Regions from separate parts of the Mariniluteicoccus flavus genome, predicted to be linked through region 1. Evidence: riboswitches for the same ligand, from Rfam matches in the RefSeq annotation. Region 1 holds a riboswitch; the other holds the start of a gene.

Evidence for each region. A riboswitch is a leader RNA that binds a small molecule or an ion and turns the genes downstream of it on or off. The one in region 1 is predicted to bind thiamine pyrophosphate.
Region 2: linked by a shared signal. The riboswitch ahead of thiC (phosphomethylpyrimidine synthase ThiC) and the one ahead of ACYVAG_RS15825 (ECF transporter S component) in region 1 are both predicted to bind thiamine pyrophosphate.

The regions. Positions count from the first base shown of each region.
Region 1 is NZ_BAAHBN010000013.1:62,861-74,454, forward strand. It holds gene ligD (non-homologous end-joining DNA ligase) at 1-683, opposite strand, end outside; gene ACYVAG_RS15810 (nucleoside/nucleotide kinase family protein) at 693-1,451, opposite strand; gene ACYVAG_RS15815 (energy-coupling factor transporter transmembrane component T family protein) at 1,448-2,215, opposite strand; gene ACYVAG_RS15820 (ABC transporter ATP-binding protein) at 2,212-3,933, opposite strand; gene ACYVAG_RS15825 (ECF transporter S component) at 3,852-4,511, opposite strand; TPP riboswitch at 4,557-4,660, opposite strand; gene ACYVAG_RS15830 (addiction module antidote protein) at 4,690-4,986, opposite strand; gene ACYVAG_RS15835 (MFS transporter) at 5,228-6,439, shown strand; gene ACYVAG_RS15840 (MATE family efflux transporter) at 6,628-7,947, shown strand; gene argE (acetylornithine deacetylase) at 8,051-9,220, shown strand; gene ACYVAG_RS15850 (MFS transporter) at 9,223-10,506, shown strand; gene mgrA (L-glyceraldehyde 3-phosphate reductase) at 10,970-11,594, opposite strand, start outside.
Region 2 is NZ_BAAHBN010000001.1:733,065-744,658, reverse strand. It holds gene ACYVAG_RS03730 (PIG-L deacetylase family protein) at 1-326, shown strand, start outside; gene ACYVAG_RS03725 (class I SAM-dependent DNA methyltransferase) at 323-913, shown strand; gene ppk2 (polyphosphate kinase 2) at 910-1,764, opposite strand; gene thiD (bifunctional hydroxymethylpyrimidine kinase/phosphomethylpyrimidine kinase) at 1,905-2,741, opposite strand; TPP riboswitch at 2,773-2,880, shown strand; gene thiC (phosphomethylpyrimidine synthase ThiC) at 2,876-4,654, shown strand; gene ACYVAG_RS03705 (MFS transporter) at 4,651-5,997, shown strand; gene thiM (hydroxyethylthiazole kinase) at 6,015-6,797, shown strand; gene ACYVAG_RS03695 (thiamine phosphate synthase) at 6,794-7,450, shown strand; gene treY (malto-oligosyltrehalose synthase) at 7,455-9,731, opposite strand; gene ACYVAG_RS03685 (hypothetical protein) at 9,876-10,031, shown strand; gene ACYVAG_RS03680 (hypothetical protein) at 10,031-10,720, shown strand; gene ACYVAG_RS03675 (Na+/H+ antiporter) at 10,789-11,594, opposite strand, start outside.

The sequences.
Region 1 (11,594 bases):
GCCTCCGGGTCGCGGTCCTTGCGCCACCACGTCGTCGTCACGTCCTGGGGCGCACGCCGCTCGACCTCGCGGGCGAACGCGAGCGCGGCCCGACGTACGTCGGTGAAGGTCCAGTTCGGCTCGACTCGAACATAGACGTGCAGCCCGTTGCCGCCCGACGTCTTCGGGAAGCCCGTGATCGCCAGCTCGTCGAGCACCTCGCGCACGACCCCGGCGACCCGGCGTACGCGCGTGAACGGCGCGTCCGGCATGGGGTCGAGGTCGATGCGCCACTCGTCGGGGCGGTCGACGTCGGCGCGGCGCACGTTCCACGGGTGGAACTCGACGGTCGACATCTGGACCGCCCAGATGATCTCGGCGAGGTCGGTCGGGCACAGCTCGTCGGCGTGCAGGTCGTAGCGCGGGAAGTGCAGCCGCACGGTCTCGACCCACGGCGGCGCTCCCTTGGGCAGCCGTTTCTGGTGCACCTTCGGCCCGTCCACGCCCTTCGGGAAGCGGTGCAGCATCGTCGGCCGCTCCCGCAGCGCCCGCAGGATCCCGTCGCCCACCGCCGCGTAGTAGTGCGCCAGGTCGAGCTTCGTCTCGCCCCGCGCCGAGAAATAGACGCGGTCCGGGCTCGAGATGCGCACGTCGTGGCCGCCGATCTCGAGGGTCACGTCGTCGCCGTGCTCGCCCTTCGCCATGACGCGAGCCTAGGGTCCCGTCGCCTCCACGACCAGATCGGCCAGCTCCCACGGGCGATTGCGCTCCCAGTGGCGCCGCTCCTGCTCGGCCCAGTGGTCCCAGTGGGGCGCGAACGTGCTGCCGTCGCGACCCAGCGCGAGGCGCTTGCGGCTCGCGGCGTCGCGCTCGAGCCAGACGGCGAGGTCGACGCGCGCCCGCGACGACGCGGTCAGGGCGCCGCAGCCCTCGATCACGAGGTCGTACGCGGGGTCGAGCGCGACCCAGTCGGTGGGGACGTTCCGGTCCCAGTCCCAGCGCTGGTATGCGGGCCCACGCTGGCTGAGCGAGCGCCCGAACCGACGCTGGCTGAGCGAGCGCCCGAACCCACGCTGGCTGAGCGAGCGCCCGAACCCACGCTGGATGAGCGAGCGCCCGAACCCACGCTGGCTGAGCGAGCGCCCGAACCCACGCTGGCTGAGCGAGCGCCCGAACCCACGCTGGCTGAGCGAGCGCCAGCGAGTCGAAGCCCCGGCCCCCAGCACGTCGTCCACCACCATCCGCGAGGCCGCCTCCAGCCCCGACCAGCCGGGATAGAACGCGTCGAGACTCACGAGGTGGGCGTTCCGACCCGAGGCCTCCAGCGCCCCCACCGTCGCCCGCCCCAGCGACGTCTTGCCCGACCCCGAGCCCCCGTCGATCAGCGCCACGAACCGGCGGCCGGCCGGCGCCAGGCTCGCCACCCACGCGGCCAGGTCGGCCCACTCCTGCTCCCAATGCGACTCGCTCATGACCCCACCCAGAAGAACGTGCCGTACGCGACCGCGGCCCCGATCGCGACCGCCACCATCACGGTCGCCACGGCCAGGGCGACCGCGTCGACGGCGTGGAAGCGTGACGGCCGCGCCCAGGTGCGGACCGGCGCATCCGGCCCCGTCGCCCCGAAACCGCGGGCCTCCATCGCGGTCGCGAGGCGCGAGCCCCGGCGTACGGCGAGGACCAGGAGGGCGAACGCCATCGACAGCCAGCGGCGTACGCGGCCGGTGTCGCCCAGGCCGCGGGCGCGGCGGGCGAGGGCGAGGGTGCGCCAGTCGTCGGCGAAGAGGTGGACCATGCGGATGCCGGCGAGCGCGCCGAGCACGAAGCGCGCCGGGAGCCGCAGCACCTGCGCGAGGCCGTCGGCCATGTCGGTCGGGTCGACGTCGCCGAGGAGCAGGATCGCCGAGAGGCCGAGCGCGAGCATGCGCAGCCAGACCGCTGCCGCGAGGAGCAGCGAGTTGTCGGTGACGTGGACCAGCAGCCAGGCGAACCAATCCCGGCCGCCGGGCTCGCCATAGAGCGCCATCGAGATGGCCGCGAGGGCGCCGACGAGCACCAGCGGGACGAGCCGCCGCACCAGCTGCGCGGGCCGGAACCCCAGCAGGAGCGCGGCCACCACGACGAGCCCCAGCATCACCGCCGAGCTCAACCAGTCGAGGGTCAGGATGAGCGGGAACGACAGGACGACCGCCAGCAGGATGCGGGTGACGGGATTGAGGCGATCGAGCCGGGTCATGGGGTCTGGCCTGTTTCGGAGATCGGTCCCGGTTGGGTGGCCGCGAGGTGGAGCCGGTTCTCCCCCAGCGCCTCGAGATAGGGCTCGTCGTGGGTCACCGACACGACCGCGCGGCCCTCGTCGCGAAGCGTACGCACCAGCCGGACGAGGTCGAGCCACGTGTTGCGGTCCTGGCCGAAGGTGGGCTCGTCGAGGAAGACCACGGCGGGGGCGGTGGCGAGGACGGTGCCGACGCTGAGGCGCCGCTTCTCGCCGCCGGACAGGGTGAACGGGTTGGCGTCGGCGAGCGATTCCAGGTGGAGGAGGCCGAGGAGCTCGTCCACGCGGGGCCGGGGGTCGTCGCGGCCGAGCGCGCGCAGCCCGACCGCCAGCTCCTCGCGGACGCTTCCGGTGACGAACTGGTGCTCGGGCTCGGCGAAGACGGTGCCGATGCGGGTGAGGAGGTCGCGCGAGGCCCAGCGGGCGGGGTCGGCGGCGCGCTCAGGCGTACGCCGCAGCCAGCCGATGCGGCGGGCCGGCGGGCGCAGCTCGGGGGCGGCCTCGACGCGACCGGCGAGCGGCGGGAGCAGCCCGGCCAGGGTGAGCGCGAGGGTCGTCTTGCCGGAGCCGTTGGAGCCGGTGATCACGGTGGAGGTGGCGGCGGGGATCGCGACGTCGTCGAAGGTCCGCACGGGGACGCCGCCGTGGCCGACGGTGAGGTGGTGGGCGTGGAGCAGGGAGTCGGGGTGGCTTCGACTCGCTGGCGCTCGCTCAGCCAACGAGTCGGGGTGGCTTCGACTCGCTGGCGCTCGCTCAGCCAACGAGTCGGGGTGGCTTCGACTCGCTGGCGCTCGCTCAGCCAACGGGTCGGGCGCTCGCTCAGCCAACGAGTCCAGACCGACCCCCGGCACCCACACCCCCGCCGCCAGCAGCGCCTCGCGGTGTTCCGCGAACACCCGCCCCGGCGGGCCGTCGGCCAGCAGCCCGCCGACCGACCCCGGCGCCAGAACGATCACCCGGTCGACCAGGTCCACCCAGTGGTCCACGCGGTGTTCCACGACGACGAGCGTGGTGGTGCGTTCGGCGACGACGCGCGCGACGGCGTCGTGCACCTCGGCCAGCCCCGCCGGGTCGACGTTGGCCGTCGGCTCGTCGAGCAGGAGCAGCCCGGCACGCATCGCCACCGCCCCCGCGATCGCCAGCCGCTGCTGCTGGCCGCTGGAGAGCGCGGACGTCGACCGGTCCAGCGGGACGCGGAGGCCGACCTCGTCCAGCGCCGTGCGTACGCGGGGCCAGATCTCGTCGCGGCGTACGCCGAGGTTCTCCAGCCCGAAGGCGACGTCGTCGCCGACGCGGGCCAGCACGACCTGCGACTGCTGGTCCTGCAGCACCAGCCCGATCTCCCCGCGGCGACGGGTCGGGTGGCGGCCGCCGACGAGCAGGCGTCCGGACTCCTCCCCCTCCTCGTCGCCGCCGAGCACACCGGCCAGGGCCTGCAACAGCGTCGACTTGCCGGCGCCCGAGGCGCCGAGCAACAGCACGCGCTCGCCGGGCTCGATGTGGAGGCTGACGTCGCGGACCGCCCAGTTCGCGCGACCCGCGTGGCGCCACCCCCAGCCCTCGGCCTCGACCGGGAGCGGCGCGCGGGGTTCGGGTGTCAGGCCCGGGCCCCGGATTCGCGGCCGGCGGCGAACCGGTTGAGCGCCCCGGCCGTCGCGAGCGCCTTCATCAGAATCCACGCGAACAGGCCCGCGAGGACGGCGCCCGAGACAAGGAGCGAGCCGAGGTAGATCGCGTTGAACGCGGCGCCCTTGGCGTGGTTGCCGAGGAACCACTCCAGCACGAAGGCGCCGGCACCCGCGAGGATGCCGGACAGGACGCCGACCAGCGCGTTCCAGCGGCGGTAGGCGAAGATCGCGAATGCGATCTCGGCGCCGAGGCCCTGGGCGAAGGCGGAATACATGGTGGTCCAGCCCCACTGGTTGCCGAGCGCCATCGAGACGAAACCGGCGACGAGCTCACAGAAGAGGGCGGCGCCGGGCTTGCGGATGATCAGGCCGCCGAGCGGCCCGGCGAGGAACCAGACTCCCGCGGCGATGCCGCCCATACCCGGGGTGAGGGCGTCCATGGCGGTGAACCACGCGTACCCGATCGAATTCCAGCCGAAGAAGATCAGGCCGCAGGCCACGCCCAGCACCGCGGCGACGACGATGTCGACGACGCGCCAGGAGCGGCGGCCGGTGGTCGCGGGACGGGTCTCGTCGTCGGCCGGGGGCGTGGCCGACGATGAGGTGGGACGGGGTGTGGTGGATGTCATGTGCGTGCCCTTTCGGTTGCGGGGCACGGGTCAGCGACCAACGGTTGGTCGATGTAGAGGCCTCCCTGCGCCGGCATGATCCGGATCAGGTTCGACGGTCGAAGGCGTACGCCTCCCTCTCAGCCCCGGGGGCTCCCGTGTTCTGCTCGGAGGATACACCGGTGGCGTCGTTTCGCTGTCAGGCGATGGCTTCGAAGTGCAGCCGAAGCCCGAGCGCGTGCGCCACTTTCACGACGGTCGCCAGCGAGGGATTGCCATCCGCAGAGAGTGCCTTGTAGAGACCCTCCCGGCTCATTCCGGCTTCGCGGGCGATCTCGCTCAGGTTGCGCGAACGAGCAATAGCTCCCAGCGCTGCTGCAATGGCCTTCGGGTCGTCCGCGGCGTCTTCGAGGACAGCTTCCAGGTAGGCGGCAACATCATCGAACGTGTTGAGGTAATCAGCACTGTTGAACGGGGCAAAAGTCTCGTTGGTCATGATCACTCCTTCCTCCACTCGCCAGCGATTCGGTGGTTGATGCGAATCAGAATGCGAGCAACTGCACGCTTGTCCCTCAGTCTGCTCAGCCATCGTCAAAGGTTGCGGATCGGACGACCTCCACCATGTGTGAACTGTAGCTGACACATGGTGGGGTGACAAGGGTCCCCACGACGGACCCAGCAACTTCCCACACGGTCAAGGTGGTTGGTGCCCGGATTCCCGATCGTAGGATGCCCCAGTGACCCAGCCGACGCCCGCCGAGACTCTGCGGGCCCTGCTCTGGCCGGTCTATGTCCCCACGGTCACCTTCGCCGCCGGCGCCGCCGCGCTCATCCCCGCGTACATCCTGCTCGCCCTGCGCCTCGGGTTCCACGAGGCCGAGGTCGCCCTCATCGGCACGTGGCTGGGGCTGGTGGCCGTCCTCGCGTCGTTCGCCGCGGGCTATCTGGTCCAGGGCATCGGCGAACGTGCGGCGCTGGCCGGCACGACCTCGCTCGGCATCGTCGGCCTGCTGGCCGCGTGGGGCGCCACGGCCACCGGTACGCCGGGGGCGCGGTGGGTCATGATCGGCGCCCTCACCCTGTTCGCACTCGCCGAGGCGGTGTGGGGCATCGCCCGGCAGGGCCTCGTCGCCGACCTCGCCGCCCCGCACCACCTCGGGCGCGCGATGAACACGTTCGGCGCCGCGCAGCGGATCGGCCGGGTCTTCGGCCCGCTGGCGGCCGCCGCGATCCTGGCGCTGTGGGGTCCGGCCGAGGTGTTCGGCGTCGGGGCGGCCGTCGCCGCGGTGTCGCTGTGGCTGATCGTCCGCCACCTGCGTACGCCGGGCACGGCCGCGCCCACCGGGGCCGTGGCCGAGGCCGCGCCGCAGGCCCGCCGGGCGCTGCACGGGCTGGTGGTGCTCGGGCTCGGGATCGTCACCCTCGCGGCCCTGCGGGTCGCCAAGGAGACGTTGATCCCGCTGTGGGGCGCGCGCGGACTGCACCTGCCGGACGCCCTGGTGGCCCTCGTGATCGGCGTGGCCGCGGCGTTCGAGCTGATCCTGTTCTGGCCCGCGGGCATCGCGCTGGATCGGTTCGGGCGCATGCCGGTGGCCGTGGTCTCGATGGTGCTGATGGCTCTGGGGTTGATCGCCATGCCCTGGAGCACCCACGCGGTGTGGTTCGTCGCGGCCGCCCTTGTCGTGGGCCTGGGCGACGGCGTCGGGTCCGGCATCGTGAAGACGATCGGCGTCGACCTGGCGCCGGTGGTCGGCCGCGGACGCTTCCTCGGCTGGTGGCAGTCGGTCGCGTCGACCGGATCCCTCGCCGCCCCGGCGGTGGCGAGCGCGGTCATCGCGGCGTCGTCGCTGGGTGCCGCACTCGCGGTGATCGGGGCGGTCGGGCTGGCGGGGGCGGCCTGGATGGCGTACTGGACGCCGCGGTTCATCCCTCGGCGGCGTGGCGGGTGAAAAGTGCACACCTGCGCCCAACACGCGGGCCCGCCGCCCGATCGGCCAGCGTGTTGCGCGCAGGTGTGCACTTTTCACATCCCCAGGCCACACCCCCCGGGCCGCACCACCAGCCCGAACTACACCCGTGTCACTTGTGCACAGACTGGGGACAACCCTGTGGACAGCGCCTCCCCTAGCCTGTACGCGTGGCCCCCACCCCCGATCACCGCGATCACCGCCGCGAGGTCCTCGCCCTCGCGCTGCCGGCGTTCGCGACGCTGGTCAGCGAGCCGCTGCTCCTGATGAGCGACTCGGCGATCGTCGGCCACCTCGGCGCCGACGCGCTCGCCGGACTCGCCCTCGCCGCCTCGGTGATCGGCGTCCTGACCGGGCTCTGCGTCTTCCTCGCCTACGGCACGACCGCCACCGTCGCCCGCCGCCTCGGCGCAGGTGACCGCGCGGGAGCGCTCGCGGGCGGCATCGACGGCATGGTCCTCGCCGCCGGCCTCGGCGTGGTTCTCGCCATCACCCTCCAGCTCGTCGGCCGCCCCGTCCTCGAGCTCTACGGCGCGGCGCCCGTGGTGGTCGACCAGGCGTACGCGTACCTCCGCATCGCCGCCTGCGGCTTCCCGTTCCTGCTCGTCATGCTGGCCTCGACCGGCGTGCTGCGCGGGCTGCAGGACACGCGTACGCCGCTCTATGTCGCCATCGGCGTGAACCTCGCCAACATCGGGCTCAACCTCCTGCTGGTGCACGGCATCGGCCTCGGCATCGCCGGCTCCGCCCTCGGCACCCTCGCCGCCCAGGCCATCGCCGCCACCGTCCTCGGCACGGTCGTGGTCCGCGGAGCCCGGCGCGAGGGGACGCCGCTGCGGCTCCACCCCGCCGGCGTCCTCGCCGCGGCCCGCGGCGGGGTCTGGCTGGTCCTGCGTACGCTGTCGCTCCAGCTCGCCATCACCACCACAGCCGTCGTCGCCGCCCACACCGGCGCACGCGGGCTCGCCGCCCACCAGGTCGGCAACTCCATCTGGACCTTCCTCGCGTTCGCCCTGGACGCCATCGCCATCGCCGCCCAGGCGATCATCGGGCGCCACCTCGGCGCCGGCGACGCCCGCACCACGCGCGCGCTCACGGCGATGATGGTGCGCTGGGGCATCGGGGGCGGCGTGGCGCTTGGGCTCGTGATCATCGCCGTACGCGGGCTCGTGGCGCCGATCTTCATCCGCGACCCGGCGGTGCAGGCGACGATCGGCGAGGTGTTGCTGGTGGTGGCGCTGATGCAGCCGATCGCGGGCGTCGTGTTCGTGCTCGACGGCGTGCTGATCGGCGCGGGCGACGCGCGCTATCTCGCGCTCGCCGGCGTCGTGGCCGCGGCCGCGTACGTGCCGTTGGCCGTCGTGGTCGACCGCACCGGCGCGGGCGTGGTGTGGCTGTGGGCCGCGTACGCGGTGTTCATGCCGGGGCGCCTGGTGACGCTCGCGCTGCGGGCGCGGGGCGAGCGGTGGATGAGGCTGGGGGCGGCCTGACGCGACCGTCAGCAGACCGCTGTCCCATCACAATGTGATCTCCGACACGATCGGTGGCTGGAACGCCTATTGTTCCCGCGCCACAAGCGATTGAATGGAGCCCATGTCCGAACTCCGATCCCTGGAATGGGTCCGCAAGCTCGTCAGCATCGATTCGACCAGCCGCGACTCCAACCTGCCCGTCATCGACCTCATCGCCGACGAGGCCCGGCGGCTCGGCCTCGACCCCAAGGTGTTCCCCAACCCCGATGGCGCCAAGGCGAACCTCGTCGTCACCGTCCCGGCCGCCGATGGCTCGACCTCCGGCGGCGTCGTGCTGTCGGGCCACTCCGACGTCGTGCCCGTCGACGACCAGGACTGGAAGTCCGACCCGTTCTCGCCCGAGATCCGCGACGGCAAGCTCTATGGCCGCGGAACCTGCGACATGAAGGGGTTCATCGGCGTCGCCGTGACGTTCCTGCCCCAGATGGTCGAGGCCGAGCTCAGCGAGCCGATCCACCTCGCGATCTCCTATGACGAGGAGGTCGGCTGCATCGGCGGAGACCAGATCGTCAAGGACATCGCCAACCTCGGCCTCGCGCCGCGCGCCTGCGTCGTGGGCGAGCCGTCATCGATGCAGGTCATCACGGGCCACAAGTCCATCAACTCGTTCGAAGTCACCTTCCGCGGCGTCGCCGCCCACTCGTCGCTGACCTCGCAGGGCGTGAACACGATCGAGTACGCGGCGCGCCTCGTGGTGTTCGTCCGCGAGCTCGCCGAGTCGTGGAAGGCCGAGGGGCCGTTCGACGAGGCATACCCGATCACGCACTCCACGGCCTCGGTCAACGTCATCCACGGCGGCATCGCCGGCAACACCGTCCCCGACCTGACCAAGGTGTCGTTCGAGTTCCGCGCGCTGCCCGAGCTCGACGCCCACGAGATCGCCGCGAATATCGAGGCGTACGCGGGCGAGCTCGAGGCCCAGATGAAGGCCGAGAACGAGGTCGCGTCGGTCGACTGGCACGTCGTCGCGATGGTCCCCGGGCTCGAGACGCCGGCCGACGCCGAGGCCGTCTCGCTGGGCGCCGCGCTGGGCGGCGAGAAGTCCGACGGCAAGGTGACCTACGGCACCGAGGCCGGCCAGTTCTCGGGTTCCGGCATCGAGACCATCGTGTGCGGACCGGGCGACATCGCCCAGGCCCACGCGGCCAACGAATTCGTCGAGCTCGACCAGCTCGCCGCCTGTGAGGCGTTCGTCGAACGCCTCATCTCCCACCTGAGCAAGGAATCCTGAGCATGAGCACTTCCTCCCCCGCTGTCGCCCCCGCGCGCCAGCACGATGCCGCCCGCGCGCGCAAGGCCGTGGTGGCAGCATCACTCGGCAACGCGCTCGAGTGGTATGACATCATCCTCTTCGCCTTCATGGCGTCGACGATGACCGCGGTCTTCTATCCCGGCACCGGCCTCGCCGCCCAGCTGATGACGTGGGCGACGTTCGCCATCACGTTCGTCGTCCGCCCGCTCGGCGCGGTCCTCATCGGCAACTACGCCGACAAGCACGGCCGCAAGGCCGCGCTCTCGCTGACGATCGGCCTGATGACGCTCGGCGTCGCGATCATCGTCGTGCTGCCCGGCTTCAAGACAATCGGCATCGCCGCGCCGCTGATCCTCATCATCGCCCGCATCATCCAGGGCATCAGCGCCGGCGGCGAGTTCGGCTCGGCCACCGCATTCATGACCGAGAACGCCGAGAAGAGCAAGGCCTTCTATGCGTCCTGGCAGGTCGCCACCCAGGGCGTCTCGATGTTCATGGCGGCCGGCATCTCGTGGCTGCTGACCTCGTCGATGTCGAAGGAGGACCTCACGTCGTGGGGTTGGCGCATCGCCTTCGCCATCGGCCTGCTGATCGGCCCGGTGGGCTGGTGGGTGCGCACGAAGATGAGCGACACCCCCGAGTTCGAGGCCTCCGAGCCCGAGTCGGCTCCGATCGCGGTGCTGTTCGGCCGCCACTTCGGCCGCCTGTTCGCCGCGTTCCTCGTGATCGCGATGGCGACGATCTCGGTCTATCTGATCACCTACCTGCCGTCGTTCGCGGTGAAGAACCTGCACCTGCCGGCCTGGTCGGCGTTCCCGGGCGCGGTCGTGGCCGGCATCATCACGCTGATCGGCTCACCGTTCGTCGGCAGGCTCGCCGACAAGGTGGGTCCGACGACGATCATGATCCCGGCGTCCATCGCCGGCATCCTCCTGGGCTGGCCGCTGTTCCTGTTCCTCAACGCCAACCCGACGATCGCGACGCTGACGATCTGCGAGATCATCGTCGGCACGTTCATGTGCCTCTATTTCGCCCCGATGCCGGCGCTGCTGTCGGAGATGTTCCCCGTGGGCGTCCGCACGTCCGGCATGACCGTCGCGTATTCCTTCGGCGTCGCGATCTTCGGCGGCTTCGCCCCGTTCATCCTGACGTGGCTGGTCGCGGCGACGGGACTGCTGACGGCGCCGGGGTTCTACTACTCGGCCGCCTGCGCGCTGTCGCTGGTGGGCGTCTGCCTGTCGCGGTTCGTGCACAACAACAAGTAGTCGCGGTTCGTCGTACGCCGGCCCCGACCAACTTCGGTTGGTCGGGGCCGGTGTGTTTCCCCTCGCGCAACGTGGCTCGGGGTCCCCCCTCGCGCAACTTGTGCACACCGCTGCACGAGTTGGGGCGACACGCCGGGCCACGAACGCAACCTGTGCACACGCGACGACGTACGCGTGGGCTGGGCCCGGCGTACGGATTTGGGTCATGGACAGGACGCGTGAGTCATGGGTGAGGAGGCGCGCGTACGCGGGCCCCGCACTGGGCGCTCGCCCGTCTGGCCGGACTTGATCTGGCTCGGGCATGCGTACGCCCACGTCGCGTGTGCATGAGTTGGGTCGACACGCCGCGCGCGAAACCCAACCTGTGCAGGCGTGTGCACAAGTTGGGGAATGGGGTACGCGGCGTACGCGGGGTACGCGGGGTACGCGGGGTACGCGGGTCAGGCCGCCGCGCGTACGCCCCTCAGTCCTTCGTCGCCTTCGCCCAGAGGTTCACGCCCGACTCGACGGCGTACCGATCGATCTCGGCCAGTTCCTCGTCGCTGAACTCCAACCCGGCCAGCGCACCCAGGTTGTTCTCCAGCTGCGCCACCGACGACGCCCCGATGACCAGCGATGTCATCCGCTCGTCGCGGAGTGCCCAGGCCAGCGCCATCTGGGCCAGCGACTGCCCCCGCCGCTCGGCGATCGCGTTCAGCCCCCGGATGCGCGCAAGGTTCTCCTCGTTCAGCATGTCCTTCTTCAGCGACCCCTCGCGCGCCGCCCGCGAACCCTCGGGAATGCCGTCGAGATAGCGATCGGTGAGCATGCCCTGCGCGAGCGCGGTGAAGGCGATGCAGCCCATGCCCTGCGCCTCGAGCTCGTCGAGCAGCGAGCCCTCCTCCTCGTCTCGGGGGCCCTCGCTCGACGACCGTGCGCCCTCGATCCACCGGTTCAACATCGAATATGACGGCTGGTGGATCAGCAGCGGGGTCCCCAGTTCGCGCGCGATGTCGGCGGCCTCCTTGGTCTTCGCCGCCGAGTACGACGAGATGCCGACATAGAGCGCCTTGCCCTGGCGTACGGCCGCGTCCAGCGCGCGCATCGTC
Region 2 (11,594 bases), on a different contig from region 1:
ACACCTGCCTCGCCACCTGGCGCGGCGACGGCCACCCCGACCACGAGGCCACCGGCCGCGCGGCGGCGAGGGCGTGCGCCACGGCGGGGGCGACCCTGGTGGAATACCCGGTCTGGATGTGGCACTGGGCGCAGCCCGGCGACCCGCGTGTGCCGTGGAGCCGGGCGTACGGGTGGGGGGTGGGGGAGGCCGACCTCGCCCGCAAGCGCGAGGCGGTGGCGCGCTTCACCAGCCAGCTCGAGCCGCCCGCGGCGGGCATCGACCCCATCCTGCCGCCCTTCGTCATCGACCGCCTCGTGACCCCCCGCGAGGTGGTGTTCACGTGAAGGACGGCTATTTCGACGCCATGTACGCCGCCGCCGACGACCCGTGGGGCTTCGAGACGCGTTGGTATGAGGAGCGCAAGCGCGCCGTCACCCTCGCCAGCCTGCCGCGGCGGCGCTATCGCGCGGCGTTCGAGCCCGGCTGTTCCATCGGCGTGCTCAGCGAGGGCCTCGCTGATCGCTGCGACCGGCTGGTCGCCTGCGACCTCGTCGAGTCCGCCGTGGAGCGTACGCGGGCCCGGCTCGCCGGTCGCGATGTCGAGGTGCGGCGCTGGAGCCTCACCGACGCCTGGCCCGACGAGGCGTACGACCTGATCGTGCTGAGCGAGGTGGCCTACTACCTCTCGGGGGAGGACCTGCCGCGCGTCGCCGCGACCGCGGCCGACCACCTCACGCCAGACGGCCACCTCGTCGCGGTGCACTGGCGCCACCCGGTCGACGACTATCCCCTGACCGGCGACGAGGCCGATTCCCTGCTGAGACAGGGATCTGAGCTTCACGTGATCGCCGAACACGTCGAGGACGACTTCCGCCTGACGGTGCTGGCGCACGACCCGCGCTCGGTCGCGCAGGTCGAGGGCCTCGCCTAGGTGCGCTCGCGCCCGCCCCGCACCCGCACCTTCGTCAGGTCGGCCACGTCCGACGGCAGGCTCGCCGCATAGTCCGGCACCTCGTGCTGCAGCTCGCGGTCGGGCCGCTGATAGCCGGTCGACGCCGGCCGCTTCGGTACGCGGATCTCCGGCACCGGCACGTCCTCGTACGGGATCGACTCCAGCAGGTGGGCGATCATGTTGATGCGCGCGCGGCGCTTGTCCTCGGACTCGACCACGTTCCACGGAGCCTCGGGGATGTCGGTGTGGACCAGCATCTCGTCCTTCGCCCGCGAATAGTCCTCCCACCGCGTCAGCGACTCGAGGTCGGTGGGGGACAGCTTCCAGCGCCGCATGGGGTCGGTGAGCCGCGACCGGAACCGCTTCTCCTGCTCCTTGTCGGAGACCGAGAACCAATATTTGCGGAGGATCACGCCGTCCTCGATCAGCAGCCGCTCGAAGATCGGCGTCTGGTGGAGGAAGCGGTGATACTCGGCCTGCGTGCAATAGCCCATGACCTTCTCGACGCCGGCGCGGTTGTACCAGGAGCGGTCGAACAGCACGATCTCGCCGGCGGCGGGCAGGTGCTCGATGTAGCGCTGGAAATACCACTGCGTCCGCTGCCGGTCGGTCGGCGCCGGCAGCGCGACGATCTTCGCCACGCGGGGGTTGAGATATTCGGTGACCCGCTTGATCGCGCCGCCCTTGCCGGCGGCGTCCCGGCCCTCGAACACCACCACGACGCGCTGCCCGGTGGCCTTCACCCACTCCTGCATCTTGACCAGCTCGGCCTGCAGGCGCAGCAGCTCGGCCTCATACACGGCCTTGTTCAGGCGCTTCACCCTGCTCATCGGCGACCTCCTCGGTTCATCGGGCCAGATCGGCTCATCCGGCCAGATCGGCTCATCCGGCCAGATCGGCTCATCCGGCCAGATCTGCTCATCCGGTCAGACTAGGCCGTACGCGCGGGCGCGGGAACGATCCCCGGCGATCATCTCCAGCGCTCCAGCTCGTGGAAGTGGTGCACCGGCCCCGGGCCCCGACCCACCCGCAGCTCGTTCGCTTGCCGCAGCGCCTCGGTCAGCCACGCCTTCGCTTCGTGGACCGCGGGGAGCCAGGCCTCGTGCCGCGGGCGGAGCGCCGCGATGGCCGAGCTGAGCGTGCAGCCGGTGCCGTGCGTGTGGGCCGTCGCGACCCGCGGCGTACGCAGGGTCACCGGCCCGTCCTCGGGAGACCACCAGAGGTCGACCGCGTCGGGTCCGTCGAGGTGCCCGCCCTTGAGCAGCACGCGCCGCGTTCCCCACGCACACAGTGATTCCGCCTGCGTACGCATCGTCGCCTCGTCGCCCGCGAGGTCGACACCGAGGAGGACGGCGGCCTCCGGCAGGTTGGGCGTGAGGACGTCGGCGCGGGGGATGAGCTCCCGCAGCGCGCCGACCGCGTCGTCGGCCAGCAGGCGCGAACCCGAGGTCGAGACCATCACCGGGTCCAGCACCACCGGTACGCCGGCCAGCGGCCCCTCCAGCGCCTCGCGGACCACCGCCACGAGCGCCGCCGACGAGAGCATGCCGACCTTCACGACGTCGATGGTGACGTCCGCCACCAGCGTCTCCACCTGCTCGCGCACGAAGTCGACCGGCACCTCGTGGACGCCGGTCACCCCGGTGGTCGCCTGGGCCGTGAGGGCGGTGATGACGCTGGTGCCGAAGGCGCCCAGTGCGCTGAAGGTCTTGAGGTCGGCCTGGATTCCGGCGCCGCCCGAGGGGTCGCTGCCGGCGATCGTCAGGGCGATGGGCGGGCGGCCGGGGCCGGCGTACGCGGGGGTCATGCACGGGACGCTACCGGGCGGGTTAGGGTGATGACATCCCCACGGGAGCTCGGGCACGAGCTGAGATCGCGCTGTCGCCGCGCGGACCGTCTGAACCTGTCCGGGTCATGCCGGCGAAGGAAGAGGAGGCGCTGATGCGCACCCAGGAACGTGCCCACGAAGAGGTCCACCCCCAACACCGTCCCCACCTCGTGGTCGACGAGGCCGATCCCACCATCGGCGTGCCGGTGACGGCGGTCCGGCTCGCCGACAGCCCCGACGGGACCCCGAACCCCGACGTGCACCTCTATCGCACGCGCGGCCCGGGCTCCGACCCCGAGGTCGGTCTGGCCCCGTTCCGGCACGACTGGATCACCGGCCGCGGCGACGTCGAGACGTACGCGGGCCGCGACCGCGACCTCGCCGACGACGGTCGCTCGGCGATCCGCCGGGGCGAGGCGTCCCTGGCGTGGAAGGGCGAGCGGCGCTCCCCGCTGCGCGGCCGCGACGGCGCCTGCGTCACGCAGATGCACTACGCGCGCCGTGGCGAGGTCACGCCCGAGATGCGCTTCGTGGCGCTGCGCGAGGGCTGCAGCGTCGAGTTGGTCGTCGAGGAGGTCGCCGCCGGCCGCGCGATCATTCCCGTCAACGTCAACCACCCCGAGTCGGAGCCCATGATCATCGGGCGGGCGTTCCTGACCAAGGTCAACGCCAACATCGGCAACAGCGCGGTGACCTCGTCGATCGCCGAGGAGGTCGACAAGCTCAGCTGGGCCACGCTCTGGGGCGCGGACACGGTCATGGACCTGTCGACCGGCGACGACATCCACACCACGCGCGAGTGGCTGATCCGCAACAGCCCGGTGCCGATCGGCACCGTCCCGATCTACCAGGCCCTCGAGAAGGTCGACGGACGGGCCGAGGCCCTGACCTGGGAGGTCTTCCGCGACACCGTCGTCGAGCAGGCCGAGCAGGGTGTCGACTACATGACGATCCACGCCGGCGTCCTCCTGCGCTATGTGCCGCTCACCGCCCGGCGGGTCACCGGCATCGTCAGCCGCGGCGGTTCGATCATGGCCGGCTGGTGCCTCGCCCACCACCAGGAGTCGTTCCTCTACACCCACTTCGACGAGCTCTGCGAGATCTTCGCCCGCTATGACATCGCGTTCTCCCTCGGCGACGGCCTGCGCCCCGGCTCGGTCGCCGATGCCAACGACGAGGCCCAGCTCGCGGAGCTGCGTACGCTGGCCGAGCTCACCGAGCGCGCCTGGCGCCACGACGTGCAGGTCATGGTCGAGGGCCCGGGCCACGTGCCGCTCGACCTCGTCGAGGAGAACGTCCGGCTCCAGCAGGACTGGTGCCACGGCGCGCCGTTCTACACCCTCGGCCCGCTGGTGACCGACATCGCGCCGGGCTATGACCACATCACCTCAGCCATCGGCGCGACCGAGATCGCGCGTCACGGCACGGCGATGCTCTGCTATGTCACCCCGAAGGAACACCTCGGCCTGCCCAACCGCGACGACGTGAAGACCGGCGTCATCACCTACAAGATCGCGGCCCACGCCGCCGACGTGGCCAAGCGCCACCCGGGGGCGCGTACGCGCGACGACGCCCTGAGCAAGGCGCGGTTCGAGTTCCGCTGGCACGACCAGTTCGCGCTCTCGCTCGACCCGCAGACGGCCATGGCCTACCACGACGAGACGCTGCCGGCCGAGCCCGCCAAGACCGCACACTTCTGCTCGATGTGCGGGCCGAAGTTCTGCTCGATGCGCATCAGTCAGGACATCCGCGACACGTTCGGCGCGACCGCCGAGGAGCAGGCGTCCGGCCTGGCGCGGAAGGCCCAGGAGTTCGTCGAGCTCGGCTCGAGCGTCTATCTCCGCCCGGGGCCGGCGGGCGCGAAGGACGACGCCGACGTGACGGTCCGGTGACCGCGATCGCCACGGAGAGCGGGCGCCGCCTCGTCCCCGACCTGCCCGTGGAGGGCAGGGCGGCGGTCCGGGGCGGGGTGATCGGCAACTACGTCGACCAGATCAACATCTTCCTGCCCGTCGTGGCGCTCACCCCGGCCCTGCCGACGCTCGCCGGGACCCACGCCTCGGCGACGACCGGTGCGGTCGTCATCATGGCCACCCTCCTGGGGCGTCCGCTCGGGGCGATCATCTTCGGGCGCATCGCCGACCGGGTGGGGCGCACGGCCACGACAAAGGTCGCGATCGCCGGGACCGCGGCGTGCTCGCTCGCCATCGCCGCGGTGCCGGGCCACACCGCGATCGGCGCGTGGGCCATCGGGCTCGTCATCGCGCTGCGGCTGCTCGGTGGGGTGTTCCTCGCCGGCGAATACACCTCGGCCATCCCGCTGGCCATGGAGTGGTCCCGGCCGCGGCGGCGCGGCCTCGTGTCGGGCCTGATCATGTCGATGGCGCCGTGGGCCCAGTCGACGATCGCCTTCGCCACCGCGGGGCTGTTCGCGGCGCTGGGACCCGCGGCGTACGCGGCCTGGGGCTGGCGCCTCGCGTTCGTCGCGGGCGGCCTCGGGAGCCTGGCCCTGCTGGCCTACTACCGCGCGCGGGTGGCCGACGCGCCCGCCGTGACCCGGCGCCGGGAGCAGGTGGCGGACCAGCCGGTCGCCGTCGGCCTGCGGGCGGTGCTGGTGGGGGCGTACGCGCGGGCCTTCTGGCAGGTGTTCGGGCTGATGACGGGCCTGTGGATCCTGACCAACCTGGTCGTCATCGTCCTGACCCAGCGGCTCGCGACCGACGTGGGGCTGCCCGCGGGCCGGGTGGCCGTGGTGATGGGGGTGGCGGCGATCGCGCAGGCGTTCGTCATGGCCGCGACCGGTCACCTGTCGAGCCTCCTCGGACGCCGGCGGTTCTTCGTAGTGTGGGGGAGCCTCGCCGCGATCACGGCGCCGCTGCTCTGGTGGCTGCTGATGTCCAGCTCGACGCTCGCCCCGCTCGTGATCATGGTCGGGGCCATCGGGCTGCAGGTCGTGACCGTCACGGCGTACGGGCCGATCGGCGCCTACCTTGCGGAGCGTTTCCCGGCGCACGTGCGGGCCACGGGCTATGGCACGGCCTACTCGCTCTCGATCGTCGGCCCGGCCCTCTATCCGTTCTGGCTGCCCACCGTCGAGAGGTGGCTCGGCCGGGACGGCTCGGTCATGGTCCTGCTGGCGCTGGGCGGCGTCCTCGTGGCGTCCTTCGGCGCGGCGGGCCCCCGGCTGTCGCCCCACGAACTCGACGACGACGTCGACACGGTGGCCGCCTCGTGAGCGCGGAGGGGAACCCGTTGAGGGCCGACGTCACCGCCGCGCTCGAGGCGTTCCGCCGAGACGCGCCCTTGGTGCACTGCATCGTGTCCACGGCCTCGATGTCGCTCGTCGCCGACGGCCTGCTCGCGGCGGGCGCGCGGCCGATGATGACCGAGACCAAGGAGGAGGCGCCGACCCTCGTGGGATCCGCCGACGCCCTCCTGGTCAACCTCGGCACGCTGAGCCGCGACGGCGCGGCCGGCATTCCGGCGACGGTCGCGGCGGCCCGAGCGGCCGGAGTCCCGTGGGTGCTCGACCCGACCGCCGTGGGCCTGGCCCCGGTGCGGACCCCGCTGGCGCGCACGCTCCTCCACGAGGGCCCTGCGGTCGTCCGGGGCAACGCCTCGGAGATCCTCGTGCTCGTCGGTGGGCAGGGCGGCAGGGGAGCGGACTCCACCCTGGAGCCTGCCGCGGTTGCGGCCGTCGCCCACGAGCTGGCCTGCCATCACCGGTGCGTCGTCGCGGCGTCGGGGGCGGTCGACCACCTCGTCGACGCCACGACCGTCGTCCGTCTGGCCAACGGGACGCCGATGTTGACCCGCGTGACCGGAACCGGCTGCCTCCTCGGCGCCCTCACCGCGGCGCTCGTCGCGGCGACGGAGGCGCGCATCGCCGCCGTGGCCGCGACTGCGCTCCTCACGGTGGCCGCGGAGTCGGCGCTCGAGCGGTCCTCGGGGCCGGGGAGCTTCCGGGTCGCGCTGCTCGACGCGCTCGCCGCGGTCTCGCCCGACGAGGTCGCCACGCGGATGGTCCTGCAATGACGGTCGATTGGCGCGTCCACGTCGTCACCTCCGGCACCGGTGCACCGACGGTGAGCGCCGCGGCGGCCGCCGCGCGGGCCGGGGCCGGCATGGTCCAGGTCAGGGCGAAGGAGGCCACCACCCGCGAACTGCTCGCCCTCGTCCGCGCGGTCGCCGACGCGGTGTCCGCGGTCGCCCCGGCCACGACGGTGATCGTCGACGACCGGGCCGACGTGGCGTACGCGGCCCGCCGCGCCGGAGCCCACGTCCACGGGGTCCACCTGGGCCAGGACGACCTCGCCGTGGCCGACGCCCGCGCGATGTTGGGGTCGCAGGCCGTCATCGGGCTCACGACGGGCACGCGGGACCTCGTGGTCGAGGCCGAGTCGCGGCGCGGCGGCGACCGTCCGGACTATCTGGGGGCGGGGCCGTTCCGGCCGACGCCGACCAAGGACTCCGGCCGGGAACCCCTCGGGCTGGCCGGCTATCCGCCGCTGGTCGCCGCGACCTCGCTGCCCATCATCGCGATCGGCGACGTCCGGCCCGACGACGTGGCCAGCCTCGCCGCCACGGGGATCGCGGGGGTGGCGCTGGTGCGTGCGATCATGGGCGCGGCAGACCCGGGCGCGGTGGTCGAGCGCTGCTTGGCGGGGTGGCAATCCGCGGCCCGGTGAGAGGTCAGTCCTTCACCAGCAGCGCCACCGGGAAGTGGTGCATCAGGTCGCTGACCGCGACCCGTCCCTCGTGGCGAGCGCCCGTCAGCACGTCGGTGTACGCGCCCGCCAGCTCGAGCCGGGTGTCGCGCCAGCCGCCCTCGGTCGCCAGCGTGTAGGGCAGCCGCGTCGCCACGGTGATCGCCCCGCCCCGGTCGAACGCCACCAGGTGGTCGGCCGCCGCGCCGTCGGCGCGCAGGGGTGCGTACGCCGAGAACAGCTCGGGGCGCTCGCGCCGCAGCCGCAGGGCCTTCGTGGTGACCCAGAGCTTGGCGTGGCCGCTGCCGTCGACGCGGGGCGCCTCGGTGGTGGCGAGCAGGCGGCGGCGCTCGTCGAAGTCGACCCGGCGCCGGTTGTCGGGGTCGACCAGCGAGTCTTCCCACAGCTCGGTGCCCTGATAGACGTCCGGGACACCCGGCATGGTGAGCTGGATCAGCTTCTGAGCCAGGGAATTCGACCATCCCGGCTGCTCGATGAGCGCCAGCAGCTTCTCGAGCCGGTCGTTCAGCCCGTCCTGGTCGTACGCCATGTCGACCAGTGCGTGCACCGCCGCCTCGAAGTCGGCGTCGGGGTCGCTCCACGTGGTGCCGTCGGCGGCCTCCCGCATCGCCTTCTCGGCGTACGCGTGGAGCCGCTCGCGCTCGACCAGCCCCGCGCCGACGATGTTCTGGGTCAGGAAATACACGAAGGGGCGACTCGGCACGTCGCGTCCATGGGCGAGGAACGCCCCGACGAGCTCGGCCCAGTGGTCACCGATCTCGCTCAGCACGGCCAGCCGCGCCCGCACGTCCTCGCCGCGCTTGGTGTCGTGGGTCGACAGCGACGTCATCGACGAGGGCTGGTCGGCCTGGCGCTTCTCCTGCTCCGCATGGAAATCATCGAGGGTCGAGCCGAACGCGGCCGGGTTGCCCCCGACCTCGTTGAGCGCGACGAAGCGCCCATAGCGGTAATAGGCCGTGTCCTCGACGCCCTTCGCCATGACCGCGCCCGTGAACTGCTGGAAGCGGCGCGCGACCTCCTGGTCGGGGTCGGACAGGAGCGGCATCAGGTCGCCCACGATCCCTTCCAGTGCAGGGTTCTCGGCGATCGCGGCGTCGGCCGCGGCCTGCAGGCGCTCGACGCCGGCGGGCAGGTAGGAGCGATAGACCTCCATGTGGGCGGCGATCGCGACGAGGGCCTCGCGTACGCGGGGTCCGTCCAGCCCGGGCGCCAGCGTGACGAGCCGGTCGAGCTCGGCCGGCAGCAGGACGGTCGCCGCCATCTCCTTGCCCACAAGGATGTGCGCGGCGATGTCGCGCTCGTCGCCGGTCATCTCGCGATAGAGCGCCGTGAAGAACTCCTCGGCGCGGGGGTCGACCATCAGGCGGCCGACCTCGTTCATCGCGTCATAGCCCGTGGTGCCCTCGACCGGCCAGTCGGCGGGGAGCTGCTCGCCGTGCTCGAGGATCTTCTCGGCGATGATCCACGCCTTGGGCGCGGCCTCGCGCAGGCGGGTCAGGTAGGCGCCGGGGTCGACGAGTCCGTCGGGGTGGTCGATGCGCAGGCCCTCGATGTGGTCCTCGTCCACCCAGCGCAGCACGCGCTCGTGGGTCGCGTCGAAGACCTCCGGCTCCTCCACGCGGACGCCCGCGAGCGTCGTCACGGCGAAGAACCGGCGGTAGTTCAGCTCGTCGGCGCCGCTGCGCCACGGCGCGAGGCGATAGTGCTGCCGCGCGAGCACGTCGGCGACGGCGTCGCCAGGCGCGTACGTCCCTGCGGCGATCGGGAAGCGGTGCTCGTGGTAGCGCACCTCCGGCCCGCCATCGCCGTCGGCGATCTCGAGCGCCTCGGGGTCGTCGCCGAGGATCGGCACCAGCACCGGCTCGCGCGTCCAGTCGATGTCGAACCACCCCGCGTACGCCGAATCGCGCCCCTTCGCCAGCACGTCCCACCAGGCCGGGTTCTCCGCCGGGGCGGAGATGCCGAGGTGGTTCGGCACGATGTCGACGACGACCTTGAGGCCGTTCGCGCGGGCCTGCCCGACGAGCGCGCGCCAGCCCGCCTCGCCGCCGCGCGCGGGGTCGATCGTGGTCGGGTCGGTTGTGTCATAGCCGTGGTCCGACCCGCGCGTCGAGGTCAGGATGGGGGAGAGGTAGACCGCGTCCACCCCCAGGTCGGTGAGATAGTCGGCGAGCCCGGCCGCGTCGTCGAGCGTCAGCGAGTCGCGGATCTGCAGGCGATAGGTCGAGGTGGGAGTCGTCACAGGGGCGAGCCTACTTGTGGCGATGTGGTGCCGACGAGCCGTGGAACGTTCCGCCTCTGACGGCGCGCCGGGGCGGCCCCGGATCCGCTTCCATGGCGTCATTGGGCGGCCGCAGCGGCGGCCCGGTGAACGGGGGGCAACACCATGCGTCGAGTATTCGTGGCGGGGGCGGCAGCGGCCGCGCTCAGCACCGCAGCGGCCGTCGGGATCGTGACCGATCGCGCCGGGGCGACCACGTCCGCGTGCCAGCGGGCCGACAACCACGTCAAGGTCGTCACCGCGACACGGGCCGTGAGCTGATGCACGGCGGCAAGGCCCCGATCAGCCCCAACCGCTACATCAGCTGGGTGGTCCTGAAGGATCGCGCGAGCGGCCGCAGGACGGTCTTCATGAACACCCACATGGTGTCCGGCGCGTGGAACGCGACGCACGACGACACCGACCCGTGGCGCCAGGCCCGCTGGAACGAACACCGCACCAAGCAGATGGCCCGGGTCGAGGCCTTCGTCAAGGCCGGCCACTCCGTCGTCTACGGCGGCGACTTCAACCGCCAGGAGATGGGCAAGCTGCACCCCCGCGACGAGCAGGTGTCGCCCAGGGGCATCGACAAGGTCGGCGTGGTGCTCGCCACGGGCGATCAGGTCGAGAAGGTCCACGCCCGGGAGACGGTCCAGCTCAACTCCGACCACAACGCGAAGGTCGTGAAGGCGACGCTGTCGGGCTGCACGAAGAAGGAGGTCCCGACGCCGACGAAGACCCCGACGAAGACCCCGAGCGTGACGCCGACGAAGACCCCGACCAGGACCCCGACGCCCACTCCCACGCAGGTTCCCGTCCCCTCGACGAGCCCGACCCGTGTGCCCGCGCCCCCGCACGGCGGCGGGGGAGGCACCCATGCGCCTCAACACACTGAGAAGCCCCAGGACACCCAGCCCCAGGACATCGCGCCGAAGGAGTCCGAGGGCGGACTGGCCAACACCGGGTCCTGACCGCCCGGGTGGCGACCAGATGCCGCGTACTCCCGGCATGTGCTCGCCACCCACCCGGTCAGCCGGCCCTAGGCCCCCAGCACCTCGTCCACATAGCACCAGCGCCACGACTCACCCGGCTCGATCGACCGCATGACCGGGTGCCCGGTCTCCCGGAAGTGCCGGTCGGCATGGCGCCCCTCCGACGAGTCGCAGCAGCCGACCTCGCCGCACGCGAGGCACATCCGCAGGTGGACCGGCTGCGTCCCCTCCGCGCGACAGGCGCCACATGCGGCCCCGGCCGCGCTGTCCCTGGGCGATCTGGCGCATTGCGCGTCCCCCAGGTGATCGCAGGGGGCATCCGGCAGTGCGGGCGCGAGGGGAGTGGTCGAGGCGCGCTGGGCGCCCTCGTTGAGCCGGATGAGCAGGGACTCCTCGAGATCGAGCGTCGCCAGGACGCGGGCGAGCACCTCGTGATCGGCCCGCCCCTCATCACGGATCCGCAACAGCGTCGCCCGCTCCGCCTCCAGCGCGACCAGTCGGAGCCGGCGATAGGCATCCGAGGGGGTGTCCACCTCGTCGCTGGGGCGGCCGAGCCGCTCCCAGGCGGCGTTCACGCGGGTGTCGTACGCGTCCTCCAGTCGCGCGAGCACCAGCCCGTCGCCGGGTGAGGCCGCCTCCCGGGCCGCGGTCAGCCCGTCGCCGAGCGCCGCCTGCAGCACGGTCGCCTCCTGCAGCGCGTCCTCCCGCGGGTCGGGCCCGCGTACGCCGAGCCGCCGCGCGAGCAGGGGCAGGGTCAGGCCCTGCAGCACCAGCGTGCCGAGGGTGGTCGTGAGCGCGACGAGGATGAGGGTCGCCCGCATCGGCGTCGCCAGCGGCAGGGTCAGGGCCGCGG